Rhizobium rhizoryzae: one gene and its partner. The main gene of each other region encodes a partner of the protein of the gene in region 2 in a complex. Links are inferred from orthologs where the notes say so. Each region holds a gene or a part of one and is shown on either strand. Other genes may lie near its edges.

Region 1 (3,200 bases), 940 kb from region 2 along the record:
TCATCCGAAAGGTCGAGAAGCGGACCGTCGCTTGCGCCGTCGCGTTCGTTTTCAGCTTCTTCGTTTTCTTTGACTTTTGTTGCCATGTATTTCGTCTTTCCTTGGACGTCATTCGCAGCGCTTCAGCTAAGCCGCCACAACACCGTCAAGACAGCGTCGCGAATCGCACCAGAACACGTACCGGGTGGACAATTAATTCCCGATTAACCAAGGCGGAATTGAGCCACAAAACAAAAGCTGGTTATCGCGAGGGCGAAGGACCATGCTCGTGTGTCGGTGTGCTTCACTCCGCCTATGAATGTCTAGGACGGTGATTCCCACAAATTTCCCTCCCGTCAAGCCTTTAAAGGGCCAACACAGTGATTAAAGTGGAAAAATGCCTAACCACCGTGCTTCCTCACACCACATCACGGTTGTCGCTTAAGTGGTGATGATTTTCCGTATGGCAAGATGCCCGAACGTACCAAGAACCGATCAGGCCTCAATTTCCATGGCTGACCGCTGCACCTTTCACGCGGCCTGACATGACCCCGAATCCGTCGATAATGGCTTCCTGATTTTCCATGCGCGTAATCTCGAGCTGAACTTCCGAGAGCGCCCGCAACAAAGGCTCGATATTGTTTTCATCACCGGCTTCCGTTGCGATCGCAATTTCCCGCTCCAGCCCCATCTTTTCGAAACGCAGAGCCTTGGTCCGTTTGTGCAGCGAAAGCGCCTGCCGATATCCTTCGCGCGCATCTTCAATGGCAGCCTGTTCGGTTGCAATCCAGAGGCGCGCATTGCGCACCTGCTGATCCAGCGCCGCCACCAGTTGCTCGAAACCCTGGGCGCCCAGTTTTTCCAGAAGGTAGTCCCGCGACAGATGCGGACCAGCCGTCGCCGCAACCGGCAGCATGGCCGACCAGAAACGCTGGAGATCGCGATTCTCGAAGTCGATGGCGGCGATCTCGTCATATTCCTCCAGCAGCAATTGCGGGTGGTTGACAATGGTGATCGCCAGGACAACCTCGCGCAGTGCCGGAAGCTCCTGATACCCGCGAACGACACCCGTGCGCGCCAAACGATCCGATACGCTCATGCTGCGGCTCGAACCTGCCGCCTGCCCCTTGTTGCCGAAGCCTCCGGCAGCACCACCACCTGGCCGTCGGCCCTGCCCCCGTTGCGCCTGCCCGCCAAAGGCCTGTCCTCCAAACCCTTGCCCAGCGCCATATTGGGGGCGAAAAAGTGCATTCAGCCGCTCGCGAACATCCTGCTGGTAAAGACGGCGCACGCTTTCGTCTGCAATCACCGAGACGATCTGCTTCAGGCGTGCCTCGAGCTCGGCCTTCTTTTCCGGTGTCTCGAAACCGCCACCCGCCGTCTCGCGCGACCAGATCATCTCCGAAAGCGGCTTGGCCTGTGCCATGACGCGGTCGAACGGCTCCCGCCCCTCGTGACGCACGAGATCATCGGGATCCTTGCCATCGGGCAGAAGCGCAAAACGCACCGAGCGGCCGGGTTTCAAGTGCGGAAGCGCCAGATCGGCGGCGCGATGAGCAGCGCGGACACCGGCACCGTCGCCATCGAAGCAGAGAACAGGCTCCGATGTCATGCGCCAGAGCAGCTCGAGCTGGTTTTCCGTCAGCGCGGTGCCAAGAGGAGCCACGGCATTTTCAACGCCTGCCTGATGCAGCGCGATGACATCCATATAGCCTTCGACAGCGATGATCGTTCCCTGCTCCGCCTGCCCGCGGGCACCGATCTGCGACGCTCTGCGGGCCCGCGTGAAGTTGTAGAGCACATTGCCCTTGTGGAAGAGCTCGGTCTCATTGGAGTTCAGATATTTCGCAGGCGCATCCGGCGACATGGCCCGCCCGCCGAAGGCGATCACCTTTTCGCGGGACGAAAGAATGGGAAACATGACGCGGTCGCGGAACCGGTCGTAGGAAACGGCGATACCCTCGCCATGAACAACCAGGCCGCAAGCCTCGATCTGCTCCTTCGGAATGCCTTTGCTCGCCAGATGCTCCTTCAGCGCGTTGCGGCTGTCGGGAGCATAGCCAAGTCGGAACGTATCTATGGTCTTCGCACTCAGGCCACGGTCGCGCAGATAGGCCCTAGCCTTGGCTCCCACCGCGCTTTGAAGCTGATCCTGGAAAAAGCGGGTTGCCATTTCCATGACATCGATGAGGGTGGCGCGCTCCTTCTCACGCTTTTCCGCCTGCACATCCGGCTGCGGCATGGCGATTCCAGCCAGATCGGCGATGGTCTGCACCGATTCGACGAAGCTCATGCCCTCGATTTCCTGCAGAAACCGGAAATGGTCGCCGGAAACACCGCAACCGAAACAGTGATAGCGCCCCTTGCGATCCTCGCAGTGGAAGCTCGGGCTCTTTTCACCATGAAATGGGCAGCAGGCCCAGAAATCACCACGAGAGACATTGGTCTTCTTGCGATCCCACGTGACGCGGCGCGCAATCACCGTCGAGATCGGCACCCGGTCGCGTATCTCGTCTAGGAAAGTGTTGGAAAAGCGCATTGGACCCTCAAGCTTATTCAACCATGTAGTACGTGCCCGGCCAATGCGCCATCATCATCGACAGCAGCCCCCACTATCCACAGCTCCAAACAAGATAACCTCTCACTTCTCGCCCGGCTTGTGACCAAACTAAGGCGCATGCTGCGGAGCAAAAATTATAATTTTGTAATTTGATTGTTGGCGGCTGCAGGCGTTTTCTACTCATGCCTTCTCGACGTCCCACTCTCCATCGGGAAGGCTGACAGTAAAGGCGCAGATGCAGCCCCCCGCTCGCGCCTTCAGCAACCGCTCTTCCCTGGGGCGGTTGCGAATGTCCAGGCGTAGAGAGGCAGGGCCATCCCTAAGCCCTGCCTCGCTTGGCCTTCATAGAACGACCTCCAAACGAAAAGGCTGGATCCTTGTCCCCGGACCCAGCCTTTTCGCGGTTCTGAAGGTAGAAAGGGCTTACTTCAAAAGTTCTTTGACCAGCCCGGATGCCTTTGCAAAATCCATCTGTCCGGCATAGCGCTCTTTCAGGACACCGATAACCTTGCCCATGTCACGCAGACCCTGAGCCCCAATCTCTGCAATCACCGCCTCGCAGGCAGCGCGCACGGCCTCGTCAGACATCTGTTCGGGCATGAAGGAACGAATGATTTCGATTTCCTCACGCTCCTGCGCAGCAAGTTCGGCGCGACCGCCC
Region 2 (3,311 bases):
GCGGCAACGGGCTCTCTCCGCTCGAAACGACCTTGATGAGCGCACTCGTTTTCGCAGGCGGTTCGCAATTCGTCGCGATGGATCTGTGGCAGCATCCGGCGTCCTGGAGCGCGCTTGGCCTTGCCGCGCTTCTGGTCAATCTGCGCCATATCCTCATGGGCGCATCCTTCGCGCGGAGCCTCGGACTTTTCAGGATCTGGCAAAAAATACCGGCCTTGCTGGTGATGGCGGATGAAAACTGGGCACTGGCGGAAGCGCGTGCCAACAGGCAGGCTTTGACGCCAGCCTTCTATCTTGGTCTCGCGCTGCCCTTCTATCTGGGCTGGATCATGGCAAGTCTCAGTGGCGCCCTGTTTGGCACACTTCTGGGAGATCTTGCCGTCTATGGCCTGGACTTCGCATTCCCTGCCGTTTTCATCGTGCTGCTGATGGGCTTCTGGAAGGGTCGGCAGACGGGGCTGGTGCTCCTTGCCAGCGCCTCGGCCTCGCTTGTCGTTCACACGCTTGTTCCGGGTGCCTGGTATATCGCCGCCGGTGCATTGGCCGGATTGGCAGCGGCGCTCATGCCGGATCGCAGGGCGGAGGTGCGGGCATGACGCTCGAGCCATCGACCCTTGCCGCCATACTCGCCATGATGCTGGCGACTGTTTTCACCCGCTTGTTCGGCGCGTTTCTGATAGGCCGGATGAGCCTTTCAACCCGAACTGAAAAAGCGCTGAAAACGGTTCCGCCCGCTGTCTTGATGGCATTGGTTGCGCCAACAGCCTTGGCAACCGGCATCGCGGAATCCGTTGCCTGCGGTGTCACCGCCCTTGCAGCTCTCCGCCTGCCGTTTCTTCCAGCCGCAGGTGCAGGCGTCTTGACCGTTGCCGGTCTGAGAGCCGTCGGTCTATAGCGAAAACGCCCCGATGCTGATCGGGGCGCTCATCCTCGAGCATCAATGTTCTTCGTACTGGATGAAACTCGGGTCAGCCAGATCAGCAAAGCGCGTGAACTCGGACTGGAAGGCGAGCTTGACCGTGCCGGTCGGTCCGTGACGCTGCTTGGCAATGATCACGTCGGCCGTGCCCTTCACTTTCTCCATCTGTTGTTCCCACTCAGGGTATTTAGGGTCGCTGATGTCGCGTGGCTCCATGTTCTTCACATAGTATTCTTCGCGGAATACGAAGAGAACCACGTCGGCATCCTGCTCGATCGAGCCGGATTCACGGAGGTCTGAAAGCTGCGGACGTTTGTCTTCGCGGCTTTCCACCTGACGCGAGAGCTGCGAAAGCGCAATGATCGGCACATTCAGTTCCTTGCCGAGCGCTTTCAGGCCGGTCGTAATCTGCGTCACTTCCTGCACGCGGTTTTCGCCGGATTTGCCGGAGCCGGTCATCAGCTGGATATAGTCCACCACCAGAACATCAAGTCCACGCTGGCGCTTCAGGCGTCGGGCGCGAGCGGAAAGCTGCGCGATGGAAATACCACCGGTCTGGTCGATGAACAGCGGCACCTTCTGCATCATCTGGCTGCAGGCAACCAGCTTTTCGAAATCCGCCTCGGTGATGTCACCACGACGAATCTTCGAGGAGGAAACCTCGGTCTGTTCGGAGATGATACGCGTGGCCAGCTGTTCGGAGGACATTTCAAGCGAATAGAAGCCCACAACGCCGCCATTCTTGGCTTTGAAAGAGCCATCGGGAAGCACTTCCGGCTCATAGGCTGCCGCAATATTGTAGGCAATATTCGTGGCCAGAGAGGTTTTACCCATGCCGGGGCGTCCGGCGAGAACGATCAAGTCAGACCTTTGCAGCCCGCCCATCTTCGCATCCAGCGACATGATACCGGTTGAGATGCCGGACAAGTGGCCATCGCGCTCGAACGCGGTGCCAGCCATGTCGATGGCCTGGGCCACGGCATCGGAAAAGGTCTGGAATCCGCCATCGTAGCGACCCGTTTCCGCAAGCTCGAACAGGCGACGCTCGGTATCCTCGATCTGCGTCTGCGGCGGCATGTCGAGCGGCGCGTCATAGGCGATGTTCACCATGTCCTCGCCGATGGTGATCAGCGCGCGACGCAGAGCCAGATCGTAGATCGCGCGGCCATAGTCTTCCGCGTTGATGATGGTGACGGCTTCCCCGGCCAGACGACCGAGATATTGTGCCAGCGTCAGATCGCCGACCTTGGTTTCGGCGGGAAGAAAGGTCTTGATCGTCACCGGATGGGCGATCTTGCCCATGCGTATGATGTCGCCTGCAACCTCGAAAATCTTCCGGTGCAGCGGTTCATGGAAATGACCCGGCTTCAAAAAGTCGGAAACGCGATAATAGGCGTCATTATTGACCAGGATCGCGCCCAGCAGAGCCTGTTCTGCCTCAAGATTGCTTGGGGCTTCGCGGTAGTGAGGCTCGTTAGAGAGAGCGGGCGCAAGTTTGCGCGCGGCTTCGTTCATCGTTTCGATCCAATCATGATCATGTTCGGTATGCTGCCACTTTACCTGTCCCGGAGGGAGATAACAGACGCCAGCGCATAACTCACATCGATTCACAGCCCTCAACCGCCGAATGACGGAAAAGCGTGAGTGATGCGAGTTATCCGTTGACTGTGCTTTTCCCCGAATCAGGTCGCGGAGCCCGCATTATAGAGATCTCTTTTCCCCGGTGCAGATGCCGGTTGCATCTTTTGCAAAACTTGGTGAACGCGCGCATGGGACGTCTTTGATGTCTGTCAAATTTGCATAGCTGCGTCCTGACATGAATTATTGAATATCATTATGCTCTGACATACGTAGGCTATAAATTATTAGTAACCTAATCATCAGGGATCAATAACAATGTCGCGTCACACGATCAATGAGCGGTTGTTCGACGAGATGTCGGCCTTCAACAGGCGGCTGCGTGCGATGTTCGACATGCGAACGCGCGAGACGGGCCTGACATTGACGCGGGCGAGAGCGCTTTTTGCGCTGAGCCGACGGGGTCATCTTTCGCAAAAGGATCTGGCGCAGGAACTCGAAATCGAGACGCCAACACTGGTTCGCGTGCTTGACGGCATGGAGAAGCAGAACCTGATCGAACGACGCGCTGGTGAGGGTGACCGACGAGTCAAAGAGATCCATGTAACCGCGGAAGGAGAGATTGCCGGACGTGCGGTTCAGACCCTGGCGCGCGATCTGAGGGCACGGCTTGTGGAAAACATTTCGCCTGAGGATCTGGAAGTCACTCTGCGCGTTCTCTTGCAACTCAACCGGAACCTTGCCGTTTCGAGCGCCGAGGAGCAGCGTTTATGAGCAGTGTCAGTGCAACGATGGAACGTCAGGCGGACACGCC

Evidence for each region.
Region 1: the proteins of G6N80_RS20830 (region 2) and dnaG are in contact, whole or in part, in a crystal structure (PDB 2R6A), measured with the Geobacillus stearothermophilus proteins. The link is inferred for Rhizobium rhizoryzae from one-to-one orthologs. Residues at the interface, in WP_033016901.1 of Geobacillus stearothermophilus: Ser13, Glu15, Ala16, Gln18, Glu91, Leu92, Asp94, Ala95, Val96, Pro97, Thr98, Ala99, Ala100, Asn101, Tyr104, Tyr105, Ile108; in WP_049624496.1 of Geobacillus stearothermophilus: Lys456, Leu457, Leu458, Pro459, Ala460, Asn463, Ala464, Leu467, Leu535, Leu536, Ile537, Ala538, Gln544, Glu545, Asp548, Tyr549, His552.

The regions. Positions count from the first base shown.
Region 1 is NZ_CP049250.1:2,152,649-2,155,848, reverse strand. The notes cover bases 1-2,882. They hold dnaG (DNA primase), read right to left. Parts: upstream 2,519-2,882; coding sequence 482-2,518; downstream 1-481. Other genes in these bases: rpoD (RNA polymerase sigma factor RpoD), read right to left, coding at 1-86. Also shown: G6N80_RS16310 (GatB/YqeY domain-containing protein), read right to left, coding at 2,963-3,200. UniProt on the Escherichia coli protein: RNA polymerase that catalyzes the synthesis of short RNA molecules used as primers for DNA polymerase during DNA replication.
Region 2 is NZ_CP049250.1:3,094,580-3,097,890, reverse strand. What follows is about bases 187-3,179. They hold G6N80_RS20830 (replicative DNA helicase), read right to left. Parts: upstream 2,435-3,179; coding sequence 938-2,434; downstream 187-937. Other genes in these bases: G6N80_RS20825 (MarR family winged helix-turn-helix transcriptional regulator), read left to right, coding at 2,816-3,179; G6N80_RS20835 (AzlD family protein), read left to right, coding at 593-895; G6N80_RS20840 (AzlC family ABC transporter permease), read left to right, coding at 187-596. Outside these bases: more of G6N80_RS20840, read left to right, coding at 1-186; more of G6N80_RS20825, read left to right, coding at 3,180-3,271; G6N80_RS20820 (MFS transporter), read left to right, coding at 3,268-3,311. UniProt on the Escherichia coli protein: The main replicative DNA helicase, it participates in initiation and elongation during chromosome replication. Travels ahead of the DNA replisome, separating dsDNA into templates for DNA synthesis.